2 regions of the Paenibacillus sp. FSL K6-1122 genome follow, and region 1 is predicted to be linked to the other one. Evidence: predicted binding sites of a transcription regulator. Region 1 holds the regulator's gene; the other holds the start of a gene.
What was found. Region 1 encodes CtsR, which represses protease genes until heat stress. Its sites were predicted from a motif close to ATGGTCAATAAAGGTCAAACA; they were not measured.
Positions count from the first base shown of each region.

Region 2: clpP (ATP-dependent Clp endopeptidase proteolytic subunit ClpP) is a predicted target of CtsR. The motif match lies at 5,175-5,195, and genes of this name have one in related genera.

Region 1 is NZ_CP150272.1:6,334,473-6,342,677, reverse strand. It holds rRNA gene NSQ20_RS28405 (23S ribosomal RNA) at 1-359, shown strand, start outside; rRNA gene rrf (5S ribosomal RNA) at 439-555, shown strand; gene NSQ20_RS28395 (GNAT family N-acetyltransferase) at 734-1,909, shown strand; gene NSQ20_RS28390 (CtsR family transcriptional regulator) at 2,371-2,832, shown strand; gene NSQ20_RS28385 (UvrB/UvrC motif-containing protein) at 2,864-3,388, shown strand; gene NSQ20_RS28380 (protein arginine kinase) at 3,417-4,487, shown strand; gene NSQ20_RS28375 (ATP-dependent Clp protease ATP-binding subunit) at 4,673-7,135, shown strand; gene radA (DNA repair protein RadA) at 7,408-8,205, shown strand, end outside.
Region 2 is NZ_CP150272.1:179,598-187,802, forward strand. It holds gene NSQ20_RS00870 (YvcK family protein) at 1-458, shown strand, start outside; gene whiA (DNA-binding protein WhiA) at 465-1,403, shown strand; gene NSQ20_RS00880 (HPr family phosphocarrier protein) at 1,658-1,927, shown strand; gene NSQ20_RS00885 (SIMPL domain-containing protein) at 2,085-2,837, shown strand; gene NSQ20_RS00890 (DUF4163 domain-containing protein) at 3,225-4,322, shown strand; gene clpP (ATP-dependent Clp endopeptidase proteolytic subunit ClpP) at 4,490-5,086, opposite strand; tRNA gene NSQ20_RS00900 (tRNA-Arg) at 5,263-5,337, opposite strand; gene NSQ20_RS00905 (sugar-binding domain-containing protein) at 5,796-6,821, shown strand; gene gap (type I glyceraldehyde-3-phosphate dehydrogenase) at 6,928-7,935, shown strand; gene NSQ20_RS00915 (phosphoglycerate kinase) at 8,087-8,205, shown strand, end outside.

The DNA of each region.
Region 1 (8,205 bases):
TAGGTCCCAAGGGTTGGGCTGTTCGCCCATTAAAGCGGTACGCGAGCTGGGTTCAGAACGTCGTGAGACAGTTCGGTCCCTATCTGTCGTGGGCGTAGGAAATTTGAGAGGAGCTGTCCTTAGTACGAGAGGACCGGGATGGACGTACCGCTGGTGTACCAGTTGTTCCGCCAGGAGCACCGCTGGGTAGCTATGTACGGACGGGATAAACGCTGAAAGCATCTAAGCGTGAAGCCCCCCTCAAGATGAGATTTCCCAGTATGTAAGACCCCTTGAAGACGACGAGGTAGATAGGCTGGGGGTGGAAGTGCAGCAATGCATGGAGCTGACCAGTACTAATCGGTCGAGGGCTTATCCAATTAGCAAGTTGTAATTCGCATGTTTCGTTTCGAATCTAGTTTTCAGAGAACGATCTCTGAATGTAAGCTATGCTATGCGTTTGGTGGCGATGGCGGAGGGGTTCCACACGTACCCATCCCGAACACGACCGTTAAGCCCTCTAGCGCCGATGGTACTTGGACCGCAGGGTCCTGGGAGAGTAGGACGCCGCCAAGCGAAGAACCACTGCCGATGTTATTCGGTGGTGGTTTTTATTTGTTTATTTTAGGGGATGCGGAAGCATCTCTTATTTGACTTTGTAAGAATCCTCTGACACACTCTAAGGGGTACATATATCAGATATCAGGCCATGATTTGGATTGATATAACTCTAGCGAATGGGGTGTAGGACAACATGGAAATTCAGAAATTGACGGTAGATGATTTTGAACCGGCGATGGCACTCTCCGAATATGCTTTTCAAGTAGTAATGAGTGAAGAACAGAAAGAAAAACGGCGCAGTCAATTTTCGTCACAGGATATATGGGGTGTATATGAGGACGGGCAGCTAGGAGCCAAACTTCACATCATTCCTTTTCAAACCTATATTCATGGCAGATCGTTCGAGATGGGCGGTATTGCGGGTGTAGCCACCTGGCCAGAGTATAGACGCAAAGGCTGGGTAGCGGGTCTGCTGAAGCATGCGTTGGAAGAAATGAATCGTAACAAACAGAGCATATCATTCTTGCATCCATTCTCTTTTGGTTTCTATCGGAAGTATGGATGGGAGACGTATGTTGAATTTAAACGTTATAAAGTACCTACAGCTCATTTGCCTCAGAAAAAAGAGACACCTGGAACAATTCGGCGTGGGGATCCGGGCCTCAGCATATTAAAGGAAGTATACAGTGCTTATGCTGAGCGTTATAACGGAACTCTGGTTCGAGATGATGCAAGGTGGGAGAATTCAGTTCTTGTTAATGGGGCCAGCCAGAAGGCTGTATATTACGATGAAGCTGATGCAGCACAAGGTTATCTTTTATATGAGGTTAAGGAAAATAAGTTTACCATTAAAGAGATCATCTATCTGAATGAAGAGGCTAGGCAAGGGCTGTGGACCTTCATTGCTAACCATGATTCCATGATCCAGGAAGTTACGTTGCAGGCGCCTGCCAGTGACACGCTTGCCTTCCAATTGGATAACCCACGGATTCAGCAGGAGATTCTACCTTATTTTATGGCGCGTATCGTTAGTGTAGAGCAGTTTATATCCCAGTATCCATTTGCAAGCCAGGACTCACCGGTGCAGATTGTACTTCAGGTAGAGGATGCCCACGCTCCATGGAATGAAGGGGTATGGCAATTAAACGTGGCAATGAACGGAACAGCGTCCATATGGAAAACATCGGAGCCAATTACTGATGATCAGATCATTAAGGTGGATATTCAATCCCTTACCGCGGTGCTGATGGGATATCGCAGACCCACGGAAATGGCACGAATCGGAAGAATTCACGGACCGAACACAGCAATCAAGGCTTTGGAACAAGCGATTCCTGAACGGGAAACCTATTTGCTCGATTTCTTCTGATGACTATTCCCACTGCTCCATTTAACTTGATTAGCTTATATAGAAATACGGCGTGATTGAAAGACAAATGGACTTCTCCAGCAATTTTGGGGAGGTTTTTTTGTGTCCGGGGAATATTTCGTGTAAAATCGTAAAAAATGAATAGTGACCCCACTTGGCAAAACCACAAAATATGCTATAATGGTTATAAAGTCAAAGAAAGTCAAAGTCAACTAAAGGTTTAATACTTAAGTAGCTTTCTTTCTACAATCTGATGCATGATCGCCAATATACGGGATTCATTTCATCGGAGGATCAAGGGAATATTAAAGGACCTTCGTGCTTCCTTCGCTCTCCTGTTGACACCTGTGGAAGCAAGATTCGCTGTTTCCCTGATTGGTTAAATGGGTAGAGAAGGTGTACTCTGTGGGGGCGTGTGGGTCCTTATTGACTTAACGTTTCAGACAGTGGAGGATGATTGGATGCGTAATATCTCTGATATTATCGAACGATATCTGAAGAGTATTTTGCATGAAAGTCCCGAAGGAATGGTTGAAATTCAGCGTAATGATCTGGCAGATCAATTCTCATGTGTACCTTCCCAGATCAACTATGTCATCAGCACACGTTTTACACTCGAGAAGGGATACCTGGTAGAGAGTAAACGCGGCGGTGGTGGTTATGTTCGCATACAGCGCATTGAATTACCGGCCCAATCAGCTCTGCATAATCATTTGCACCATAGTATTGGTGAAGAGATCGGGCAGACAGCTGCCGAAGGTCTGATCTATCAATTGGAAGAAGCGCGCTTCTTGAACAAGCGGGAAGCCGGGTTGATGCGAGCTGCTGTATCTAGAGAGGTTATATTGGTCAAACTTCCTTACCGGGATCAAATTCGTGCCAGAATGTTGAAGGCGATGTTAATATCTTTGCTCGGTAAATGAAAACTATCGGGGTCAAAGGAGGTACATCAATATGCTGTGCCAAGAATGCAATAAACGTCCGGCGACACTTCATTTTACGAAGATCGTAAATGGAGAGAAGACGGAATTCCATATTTGTGAGTCATGTGCCCGTGAAAAAGGGGAAATGATCCCTGGAACAGCAGGTGGGTTTTCCATTCACAACTTGTTGTCCGGATTGCTTGATTTTGATCCAGCCGGCAAAAGTGGATCGGCAGGAACACCACCTGCAAAAGCTCTTCAATGTGAAGAGTGTGGTATGACGTACGCACAATTTAGTAAGATAGGCCGGTTCGGCTGCAGTTCATGTTATAAATATTTTGACAGTCGTCTAGATCCTTTGTTCAAGCGGGTTCATGGTAATACGTCCCATGTAGGCAAAGTGCCTGCACGAGCTGGTGGTCGCATCAAGGTGAAACGGCAAATTGCTGATCTGAAGCGTGAGCTACAAGAGAGCATCGCACAAGAGGAATTTGAAGAGGCGGCCCAGATCCGTGACCAGATCAGAGGACTTGAAAAAGGAATAGCTCAGGAGTAAAGTTTGTCATGAGTAGGAGGGATGCGTAATGCCTAATCTGCGCTTTACAGATAAGGCGCTCAGCGACTGGATGCGCAGTGATGCGGCTGATTCCGAAATTGTCATTAGCAGCCGTGTCCGGATTGCACGCAACCTTCAGCATGTTCCGTTTCCGATGCTGGCTTCCAATGAGCAATCGGAAGAGGTGCTGAATAAGCTGAGCGAAGTACTTCAATACGATGACGTTCATGCCTTTGGGGATTTTCATACGTTGGATCTGATCGATATTGACGAACTCGACAAACGGGTGCTGGTGGAGAAACATCTCATCAGTCCAAGTCTTGCGAATGAATCCAGGAATGGTGCGGTTATTCTCAGTGAGGATGAGTCTGTCAGTATTATGATTAATGAAGAGGATCATCTTCGTATCCAGTGCCTCTATCCGGGGTTCCAGGTGAAAGAAGCCTGGGAGAAAGCTTCCGCAATAGATGATGCTTTTGAAGCGCACGTGGATTATGCTTTTGATGATCGCAGAGGATACTTAACTAGCTGCCCTACCAATGTAGGTACAGGTGTCAGAGCATCGGTCATGATGCACTTGCCTGCCCTGGTGATGACACAACAGATTGGCCGTATTCTAACCGCAGTTTCCCAAGTGGGATTGACGGTAAGAGGGATATACGGTGAAGGTAGCGAGGCAATGGGTAACCTGTTCCAGATCTCGAACCAGATTACTTTGGGACAGACCGAACAGGAAGTCATCGAGAACCTGCATGGTGTTGTGTTACAGATGATTGGTCATGAACGTACAGCGAGAGAACGGTTAATTACCGACTCCAGACTTCGGATTACGGATCGGGTCATGCGTTCTTATGGCATATTGTCTCATGCAGCTATTGTTGATTCCAAGGAAGCTGCACAGCGCTTATCGGATGTACGCCTTGGCGTGGATCTCGGATTGTTGGATGGACTGTCCATCACGGTAATGAATGAATTGAATGTGATGACACAGCCGGGATTTTTGCAGAAAACATTCGGGGAAGATATGCGCACAGATGAGCGTGACATATACCGTGCTCAGTTGATTCGTGATACGATCAATGCAGCGAAGCAGTCCTAGTTTAGCCTGATATAGTATTGAATTATGGTTTCATGCCGCATTGCGGCTTTTATATAATAAGGCATGTACAAATGCCGAATGACTTTATTCGCAGCATGGCTGCAAACAAAAATGATATGAAGAATACGACGGTTATTTCATTATATGACCCTCGTTTTATCCAAAACCATGGAGGTGCAGGAGATATGATGTTTGGAAGATTTACGGAACGGGCCCAAAAGGTGCTCGCACTCGCGCAGGAAGAAGCTGTCCGTCTCGGTCATAATAACATCGGTACTGAGCATATTTTGCTCGGCCTCATTCGTGAAGGCGAAGGCATCGCAGCCAAAGCACTGATCGGCCTGGGACTCGGATTGGAAAAAATTCAGGATGAAGTAGAAACGCTAATTGGCCGTGGCCAAGAGCAACCTACCAACATTGCATATACGCCACGTGCGAAAAAAGTAATTGAACTGTCTATGGATGAAGCTCGTAAATTGGGCCACACTTATGTAGGCACAGAGCATATCCTGCTCGGATTGATTCGTGAAGGCGAGGGTGTTGCAGCACGTGTGCTCAATAACCTAGGGATTAGCCTGAACAAAGCACGTCAACAAGTGCTGCAATTGCTTGGCAGCAGTGAAGCTGTATCCAGCCATAATGGCACACCTGCCAATGTCAGCACACCAACGCTGGACAGTCTGGCACGTGACCTCACGGCATACGCCAGAGAGAATAACCTTGACCCGGTCATTGGACGTAGTAAAGAAATTGAACGTGTCATCCAGGTGCTCAGCCGTCGTACGAAGAACAACCCGGTATTGATCGGTGAGCCAGGTGTAGGTAAAACAGCGATTGCTGAAGGCCTTGCACAAAAAATCATCGCAAATGAGATTCCGGAAACATTGCGCGACAAACGTGTAATGACCCTGGATATGGGTTCTGTAGTCGCTGGAACCAAATATCGTGGTGAGTTCGAAGATCGTCTGAAAAAAATCATGGATGAGATTCGCCAAGCAGGTAACATTGTCCTGTTTATCGACGAATTGCATACCTTGATTGGCGCAGGCGGAGCTGAAGGTGCCATCGATGCTTCTAACATTTTGAAACCGGCTCTGGCCCGTGGAGAATTGCAGTGCATTGGTGCAACAACGCTGGATGAGTATCGTAAATACATCGAGAAGGATGCAGCGCTTGAGCGTCGTTTCCAACCGATTACTGTAGATCAGCCTTCTCCGGAAGAAGCGATTCAAATCTTGCACGGTTTGCGTGACCGTTATGAGGCGCATCACCGCGTGAAAATTACGGACGAAGCAATTGTGCAGGCGGTTAAACTGTCTGACCGTTACATTACAGACCGTTTCCTGCCAGATAAAGCGATTGACCTGATTGATGAAGCGGGTTCCAAAGTAAGATTGAACTCTTACACGATCCCACCAAACCTGAAACAACTGGAAAGCCGTCTGGAAGATATCCGTAAGGAAAAAGACGCTGCAGTTCAAAGTCAGGAGTTCGAAAAAGCAGCAGCTCTGCGTGATACGGAACAAAAAATCCGTGAAGAGCTGGATGTAACGAAGAACCAGTGGAAAGAGAAACAAGGTCGCACCGATTCCGAGGTTACTCCTGAGGATATCGCACAAGTGGTAGCCAGCTGGACAGGAATTCCTGTGAACCAACTGAAAGAAGAAGAGACACAGCGTCTGATGAATCTGGAGTCTATTCTACATGAACGTGTCATCGGTCAGGATGAGGCAGTGAAGTCTGTCAGCCGTGCGGTTCGTCGTGCTCGTGCGGGACTTAAAGATCCAAAACGTCCGATGGGTTCATTCATTTTCCTCGGCCCTACAGGGGTAGGTAAAACAGAACTTGCTCGTGCTCTGGCTGAAGCGATGTTCGGCGATGAAAATGCAGTAATCCGGATTGATATGTCCGAGTATGGTGAGAAGCACTCGACTTCCCGACTTGTCGGAGCGCCTCCAGGATATGTTGGGTACGAAGAAGGTGGCCAGCTGACAGAGAAAGTTCGTCGCAAACCATATTCCGTAGTCCTGCTCGATGAAATCGAGAAAGCACATCCAGAAGTATTCAATATCTTGTTACAAGTGCTTGAGGATGGTCGACTGACGGATTCAAAAGGTCGCGTCGTTGACTTCCGTAATACGCTGATCATTCTAACATCCAACGTGGGTGCCGAAGCGATCAAACGTAACTCTACACTGGGCTTCACTGCAGTTGTAGATGCAGGAGCAGATTATGACAACATGAAGGGGAAAGTGATGGATGAGCTGAAGAAAAGCTTCCGTCCAGAGTTCCTTAACCGGATTGATGAAATTATCGTGTTCCACTCACTCGAAGAAAAACACATCGCTGAAATTGTTACGCTTATGAGTGAAGAACTTCGTAAACGACTGCTCGAACATGAGGTCGATTTCGAACTCACTGATAATGCCAAGTCTTTCCTTGCGAAGTCAGGCTTTGATCCAGCTTACGGTGCGCGTCCGCTTCGTCGGGCGATCCAGAAGCATATCGAGGACAAATTGTCCGAAGAGTTGCTCACAGGTAACGTAACCAAAGGGGATTCATTGCTCATCGACGAAGAGAACGGTGCACTGTCTGTTACGAAAAAAGACGTGGTCGTTCCGTCCAATGAGGAAATCGAAACTAAATAATATTTAGCAAGCTTTGGAGTTAAACTTCAGCTTGTATTGATCCATAATCCTTAATCAAATCCTTCTCGGCTTCGGCCGGGGAGGATTTTTTGCAATTTGGACAGAAGACGGACATGATTATGTCAGGAACATGTGTAAAGTTTGCGATAATCCTTTACGAAAAATCTCAAACAATGGTAAACTTTTAGTAACCCTGCACGTCAGGGAGTTTGGGTGAAATTCGTCGAATAATGCAAAATGCTGTTATAAAATTAAATTATAGGAGTGCTGAAGTGGCCAAAGTTAAAACCAAGTTTCAATGTACGGAATGCGGCTATGAAGCCCCCAAGTGGTACGGTAAGTGTCCGGGTTGTCAGTCATGGAATTCAATGGTGGAAGAAACAGAGACGGTGGTCAAAACACAAGGGAGAAATTCTCCTCTGTTTGACAGTAAAGATAAACCGCTTCCTATCATAGATATAGATAGCGGTCAGGAACCGCGTGTACAGACTGGAATCGGAGAGTTGAACCGGGTATTGGGTGGCGGAATCGTTCCGGGTTCACTCGTTCTGGTGGGCGGAGATCCGGGTATTGGTAAATCAACGTTGATGTTGCAGACGTCTCATGCTTTGACGCATTCGGGTTTGCGTGTGTTATATGTTTCCGGTGAGGAATCAGTCAAGCAAACCAAATTGCGGGCAGACCGTCTCGGGGCACTCTCTGCCGAGTTGTATGTACTGTGTGAAACGAATATGGAACGTGTAGAGGAAGCGGTGGATCAGATCCAGCCGCATTTTCTGGTCATCGACTCCATTCAGACGGTATATCTTCCCGAAGTTACCAGTGCGCCGGGTAGTGTAGCACAGGTAAGGGAATGTACGTCAAGGTTCATGCGGATTGCCAAAGGCAGAGGCATTGCAACGGTTCTTGTGGGGCATGTTACCAAAGAAGGTGCTATTGCCGGTCCACGTATGTTAGAACATATGGTGGATTGCGTGCTTTATTTTGAAGGAGAACGGCATCATACGTATCGCCTGTTGCGTGCGGTGAAGAACCGTTTTGGTTCCACCAATGAGATTGGTATTTTTGAA
Region 2 (8,205 bases), 990 kb from region 1:
AGGCAGTAGAGGCCATTCGTCAAGCTGATGCTATTCTGATCGGGCCAGGCAGCCTCTATACAAGCATCCTTCCCAATTTACTCGTACCTAAGCTTGCAGAAGCTGTGGTAGAGGCTGATGCGGTGAAGATGTTTATCTGTAATGTGATGACACAGCCGGGAGAAACAGATAACTATACGGTAAGTGACCACCTTAAGGCGGTACACGAGCATATAGGTCATCAGCTCTTCGACTATGTTATCGTAAATAATGGTGATATTCCGCTGCAAGTGCAAAATAAGTATGCGGAAAAAGGAGCAAAACCGGTTGTACTGGATATGAATGTACTCGAAAGTGCCGGTTATCAGGTGGTTGCAGATACCCTTGTTCTGTTCAAAACCTATCTGCGTCATGATGCTGACAAGTTAAGTCATCACATCTACCAACTGGTACAAAATTGGATGTTACGGAAGAGGTGAAGTCCCATGTCGTTTGCAGCACAGACCAAAAAAGAGTTAACCATGATCGAGAGCGAACCGTGCTGCGAAAAGGCGGAACTTTCAGCCCTCATCCGTATGCTTGGTGCAGTGCAGTTATCGAATAAAAAAGTGATCTTGGATATTTCGACGGAGAATGCCGCGATTGCAAGACGGGCATACTCTCTGCTTAAAAAGCATTTTCAAGTGCATACGGAATTACTGGTCCGCAAAAAAATGCGGCTGAAAAAGAACAATGTATATATTGTTCGTATTCCAACCATGGTGCAGGAGATTCTCAATAGTCTTCATATTGTATCTGAGGGTTTTCTCTTTACCCCAGGGATCAGTACGGAATTGTTTCAGCAAAACTGTTGTAAACGGGCCTATCTTCGCGGTGCATTTCTGGCCGGTGGATCGGTTAATAATCCGGAAGGTTCCTCGTACCATCTGGAGATTGCGTCCATGTATGAAGAGCACTGTCAGGCACTGGTTGATCTGGCCAATGAATTTCATCTGAATGCCCGGTGTATAGAACGGAAAAAAGGATTCATCCTATACATTAAGGAAGGCGAGAAAATCATTGAGCTGCTCAGCATTATTGGTGCTCATCAGGCCTTGTTCAAGTTTGAGGATGTACGAATTATGCGAGATATGCGTAACTCCGTTAACCGGATTGTCAATTGTGAGACCGCCAACCTGAACAAAACGATTGGAGCCGCGGTAAGACAAATCGATAATATCCGGTTGTTACAAAAGGAAGTTGGTTTGGAATCGCTGCCTGAGAAGCTTCGCGAAGTGGCGGAGGTTCGACTCGCTCATCCGGATATTAACTTGAAGGAAGTTGGCGAGCTCCTTAAAGGTACAGTCAGCAAGTCGGGAGTGAACCATCGGCTTCGTAAAATTGATGAGCTGGCTGAGAAAGTACGCACAGAACGTTATGGTTAAGACGGAGTAGGGTAAAGTAACAAGGTCGGCTGTTTCTGCTGAACAGAAAGGTCGGGGAAGTCAACCGTTAAGGATCTAGGGGACTTACTTAGGTCATTGGATGCGCTGTGCAAAAGATGAAATAGGGCAAGATAATGGCCGTCAAAGCACCCTGAGTTTTTTCTTCTAGTGTCCTGCACGGGTTAATGGTATAATGTTGTTTAAATATAATTGTGTATTTAATGTCCAGATTTCATAATAGGGGGTAAGTTTCCATGACAAAGCACCCGGTAGTTGTCCGTTTGAAAACGGGTCTCCATGCCAGACCTGCGGCACTGTTCGTTCAAGAAGCGAATAAGTACTCGTCTGAAGTGTTCGTCGAGAAGGACGACAAAAAAGTTAATGCAAAAAGTATCATGGGGATCATGAGCCTTGCAATTAGCACAGGTACGGAAATCCAGATTAGTGCAGAAGGTGCGGATGCCGAACAGGCTGTAAACGCTTTAGTTAGTCTGGTAAGCAAGGAAGAGCTCGAAAACCAATAAGATATGATCAATCCAATGAAGAAGTCCCGAAAGGGGCTTTTTTTGCGTTTTTCACGTTTATGCTATCGTCAAGTGCAACATTATGGAATTTGTCCCGTCTGTTAAGGTATCAAATCGTTTAAAGTTTGAGATGTTAACACATAAGGAGGCTATCGTGATGGGTAAACAATGGATGAAACCGTTTGGTGCGGTGCTGGTGGCAAGTACGTTGCTTGTTGGAGGAACAGCATGGGTTGCACCAGGTAACTATGCTTACGCTGCAGAGGTTCAGGGAGTACAACAGAATGTGATTAATGTTGTGGGTAAAGGTGAGATTCAGGTGAAGCCTGATATCGCGTATCTGTCTATTGGTGTGAACAGTACTGCAGAGACAGCTGCATCTGCTCAAAAAGCGAATGCTGCCAAAGTTCAAAAAGTATCCAACTTGCTTAAGAATACGTGGAAGATCAGTGCAGACGACATTCAAACGAGTCAGTTCTCTGTACAACCCAACTATACGTATAGTGAAAAAGACGGACAACAAATTAAAGGATATACAGCGCATCATACGCTGACAGTCACATATCGTCAGATGGACAAGATTGGCGAGTTGCTCGATGCTGCTTCGGGTGCGGGTGCCAACAATATTGAAAACGTACGCTTTACTGTAGAAAATCCGGAAAGTTATGAATCCCAAGTGATTGAAAAAGCTGTTGCCAATGCAGATGTGAAAGCGGGCGCCATTGCAAAAGCAGTTAAACGTCAACTGGGTGCTGTTCTTTCCGTGAGCCAAGGTGATGCCAATGTGCCTGTATTCTATGCAAGCGAGGCGTTGATGTCCAAAGCACAAGATACAGCAGGTGGTACTGAGATTGAAACAGGCCAGGTTAAAGTAAGTACAATCCTGAATATCACGTATGAAATGAAATAAACAAGATCGAACTAAGGATTGTAAACTCAAGAACCTTTTTAAGTGTCATTTGAAGGGTACAACGAAATAATGACAAAGACTTTGTCCTGTGGACAGAGTCTTTTTTTGTTGGAAAAGCAAACTTTGATGAAGTTATATAGAAGGGTACCTTTTTGAATCGGCATGAAATGCTGTATATTGGTATCTTTTTTGTATAGTTGTTCGTGACAAAAAGGTCATATCCCCTTATATTTTCCTACTGATATTCATCAACATTGTAACTCGAGCTGTAAACCTTTCCGAAATCGGGTTAATTATAATAGAGAGGTGAGCGTATGAGATATACGATCAGGTCAGGATTACATACGCAATGATCCCTAATTGTGAATTCAGAGAGGAGTTTTATATATGACATCATGGAAAAAATGGACAAGTGCATTGCTCGCAGCAGGAATTATTGTAGGTAGCGGTTCGGTGTGGCAGGACAGTTCGGTTCAGGCGGCATCGGTATCCTCGAAAGTGACAACCACAGCTGAGGTGACCCTGAAGTCGGGTGGAAAAACACTGACTCAAAAAGGACTTCTTCAAGGTGGTTCAACTTGGGTATCTCTTACGGCAGTTAAAGATGTGGCAGGTGGAACGCTGAAATATGATGCGAAAACCAAGTCATATACGGTAACAGCAGCCAACAATGCGATGACCGTTAGCCTGATGGATGGACAGCCAAACGTTTATATTAACGGTTATTACCCTCAGGTGGAAGCAAAATTGATTCAGGGTCGATTATATATCCCATTCTCGGCAATGAGAGATTATCTGGGTGTACAGGGGAATTGGGATGGCAAAACCAAAACGTTGACACTCAGCAAGGTGAAAGAAAATAACGTTAAAATTAAAGCGGCAACAGTTAATGTTACTGTAAAAAATGCTGAAGTAGATGTTCAATATCCGCAAGTGAGTGGACTTGCCAGCAAAGAAGCTGAAGCGGCGATCAACAAAGTGCTGAAAGACGAAGTGGATGCGTATGTAGCTGACTTCAAGAAACAGACATCTGAATTCGGCGGTGCAACAGCCAACCGTCCATATGCATTTGAGAGCTCTTATGTAGTGACGTACAACGAAAAAGGCGTGCTGGGACTCATTACACAACGATATGAGGATTATGCTGGCGCTCATGGCATGACATACCGTACGGGCCACAGCTTTGCACTGGACACAGGCAAGGAACTTACGTTAGATGATGTGCTGCAAAATAACAAAACCATGCGTGAGACGTTGAGTAAAAAAGTGGGTGAACAACTGAAAGCCCGCGGCGGGTACCTCGACGGTTACAAAGGGTTAAATAAAGATCAAGATTTCTATGTGACACCAACGGGTGTAGTTGTGTTCTTCCAGTTGTATGAGTATACGGCGTACGCAGAAGGATTCCCTGAAATGCCATTTACGTATAAAGAGCTTCTCCCTAAAGGCACAGAACCTTTCAGTAATGTATCTGGAACCAAATAAAGAATCATTATTGTGCACTCTTAAGTTTTCTTCCTTATAAAATGAAAAAAGAAGCCCCCATCATAATTATGATGAGGGCTTCTTCTCGTATAGACAACACAATTATATGTTGCTGATTACGTTAGGTGTTGATTATGTTAACGCATAGACCGTGGTCTACGTCACACTTAGATGCCTTGTGATCCTACGTTTTCGATGACTTTATCAATGATACCGTAATCGGCGGCTTCAGCAGCACTCATGAAGTAGTCACGATCTGTATCTTTCTCAATCCGCTCCAGCGGTTGACCTGAACGCTCAGAGATGATGCGGTTCAACGTATCACGCATTTTCAGGATGCGGCGAGCACGGATTTCGATGTCAGAAGCCTGACCTTGTGCACCACCAAGTGGTTGGTGAATCATAATTTCACTGTTTGGTAATGCAAAACGTTTACCTTTTGCACCGGCATTCAACAAGAATGCACCCATGGAAGCCGCCATACCTACACAGATGGTAGATACATCCGGTTTGATGAATTGCATTGTATCGTAAATCGCCATACCGGCTGTAATCGATCCGCCTGGGCTGTTGATGTATAAGTGAATGTCTTTCTCCGGATCTTCCGCAGCCAGGAACAACATCTGTGCCATAATGGCATTAGCCACTACGTCATTAACATCGCTACCAAGGAAAATAATACGATCCTTCAGCAATCTGGAGTAGATGTCGTAGGCGCGCTCACCCCGGTTGCTCTGTTCAACGACCATTGGAATAAAACTCACGTGAAAAACCTCCTTGGAATGTAAATGTTATTGGTGTTTATACTTAAACTGTTACCGTATTACCCACATAATAAACAATTCCAAACAAAAAGTCAAAGAAAGTCAAACTAACTTGCAAAAAAAAGAAACCTTTCCGGTTTCATTGGTTAAATGGGTTATGAGCTGTTAAATAAAAATGGCGCGCCCGCCAAGAATCGAACTTGGATCTCAGGCTTCGGAGGCCTACGTCATATCCATTGGACCACGGGCGCACATTAATTTGCTACCAATTTATGTAGCTTTCTAAATATATGACAGCAATAATGATTATAGCTCATGAAATATTTAATTGCAAGCAGTTCGTTGTGGTATTGGTTTGGATTAACCTAAAAATGATCATGATGAAGAAGAGTGGATAAAGAGTGCATTTAAGTAAATGCTATTAGAGGTTTTGGACATGCCGTATGAAATGTAATTCTGAGCGATATGTAGATTGAATTCATTTGTTTCTTCTATATATGGTATGTGTGAGCTAGTCCTAGATCATGGAAGTCTGGGATTGTGAAAATAGGCGCGTACAAACGCTGAATGCGTGTCGAAATAACACGTTGAAACACTTGCATGTCGCGTCAGTTTTAGGTAGAATAGACGTGGGACTTAAAAAGTTAACCCGGGACGTTTTAGGGCCACGAAAGAGAGCTTAGAACGAGAACTTGCGGGAGTGGAAAGCATGCGAACGATTTTAGAAGTACAAAAGCAGCTTCTGCCTGATCTCATGGATATCTTGAAAAAGAGGTATACGATTCTGCAACAGATCATGTTATCGGATGTGATCGGACGGAGAACGTTAGCTAATTCCATGCAGATGACCGAGCGGGTTCTGAGGGCTGAGACCGATCTGTTAAAGGCTCAGGGACTTATTGAAATTGACAGTGCAGGAATGAAGATCAGTGAGGCAGGGTATGATTTGCTGCAGCAGTTAGAGCCCGTAGCCAAAGAGCTGTTCGGATTATCCGAGCTGGAAGAGCGCATCAAGCAAGCCTACGGTCTGCAAAAGGTAGTTGTGGTTCCTGGTGATTCGGACGTTTCTCCATTTGCCAAAAGGGAACTGGGCAGAGCCGGAGCGAAGGCTCTCGGCAATATCATGAGTGACAACGACGTTGTCGCCGTTACTGGTGGTTCAACAACGGCCGAAGTCGCAGAACAACTAAATCCGCCAACATCGCTCAAAGGTGTCTGGTTCGTACCAGCACGCGGTGGACTTGGAGAAAGCCTTGAAATTCAGGCTAATACGATCGCATCCACAATGGCAAAACGGGTAGGGGCGCAATACAAACTCCTGCATGTACCGGATTTGCTCAGTGATCATGCCTATGAATCATTAATCCAGGACCCTAGTGTTCAGGAGATTCTGCAGCTGATCAGGCAATCACGGATTGTTATTCATGGAATTGGTGATGCCGTAGAGATGGCCAAAAGACGCAAACTTGCGACGGAGATTATAGATGAACTTCAGGAGCAAGGGGCCGTATCTGAATCTTTCGGTTATTACTTTAATGATCAGGGTAAGGTGGTACATACCATGCTTACATTGGGTATGCGACTTCAGGATATTGAACGAACCGATGTTGTGATTGGAATTGCAGGTGGCAAAAGCAAAGCTGCTGCTATACATTCCGTGTTACGATTTGGTCAGGAAGATATTCTGATTATTGATGAGGCTGCTGCCGAAGTCATCGTTGCTGAAATGGAATAAGGTTTTACTTTGTATCACAACTATTGTTGTCTTGACGGACTTCACCGTCTGTCTTGAATATATAAGTTTCATAAAAAATTAATCAAAACTTGGGAGGAACTTACTCATGATTAAAGTAGGTATTAACGGTTTTGGACGTATTGGACGCTTGGCATTCCGCCGTATTCAAAATGTAGCAGGCATCGAGGTAGTAGCAATCAACGACTTGACTGACGCTAAAATGCTCGCTCATTTGCTCAAATATGATACAACTCAAGGTCGCTTCGATGGCGATGTTGAAGTACACGATGGCTTCTTCAAAGTGAACGGCAAAGAAGTTAAAGTATTGGCTAACCGTAACCCGGAAGAACTTCCTTGGGGCGACCTGGGCGTAGATATCGTTCTGGAATGTACTGGTTTCTTCACAACTAAAGAAGCAGCTGAGAAACACTTGAAAGGTGGAGCTAAGAAAGTTGTTATCTCCGCACCAGCTACTGGCGACATGAAAACCATCGTTTACAACGTAAACCATGAAATCCTCGACGGTACTGAAACTGTAATCTCCGGCGCATCTTGCACAACAAACTGCCTGGCACCTATGGCAAAAACACTGCAAGACAAATTCGGAATCGTTCAAGGTTTGATGACTACAATTCACGCTTACACTGGCGACCAAAACACGTTGGATGCTCCACACCCTAAAGGTGACTTCCGTCGTGCTCGCGCAGCAGCTGAAAACATCATCCCTAACACAACTGGTGCTGCTAAAGCAATCGGTCTGGTAATCCCAGAACTGCAAGGCATCCTTGATGGTGCAGCTCAACGTGTACCAGTAGCTACTGGTTCCCTGACTGAGCTCGTAACTGTTCTGAACAAAAAAGTAACTGCTGAAGAAGTTAACGCAGCTATGCAAGAAGCTTCCGATCCAGAAACTTTCGGATACACAGAAGACGAAATCGTATCTTCCGATATTCAAGGAATCACTTTCGGTTCCCTGTTTGATGCAACTCAAACTAAAGTTCTGACTGTTGGCGACCAACAATTGGTTAAAACTGTAGCTTGGTATGACAATGAAATGTCCTACACTGCACAATTGGTTCGCACTTTGGAGCACTTTGCAAAAATGATTAAGTAATATCTGTAATAACATAGAGCGGAAACAGATGCTATATTGTTTCCGCTCTTTATATATCTACATTTTGCAAATTTCTCAAAAACACCAGGATTGACGAGGGATTTTAGCTCTTGATTGGTCCACCAAATACATGGGTGCGGAGGAAATACAGATGAACAAAAAAAGTGTACGCGATATCGAATTGACAGGAAAACGGGCTTTTGTCCGTGTAGATTTCAATGTGCCGCTCGAAGATGGTAAAATTACAGATGACAAACGTATTCGTGCAAC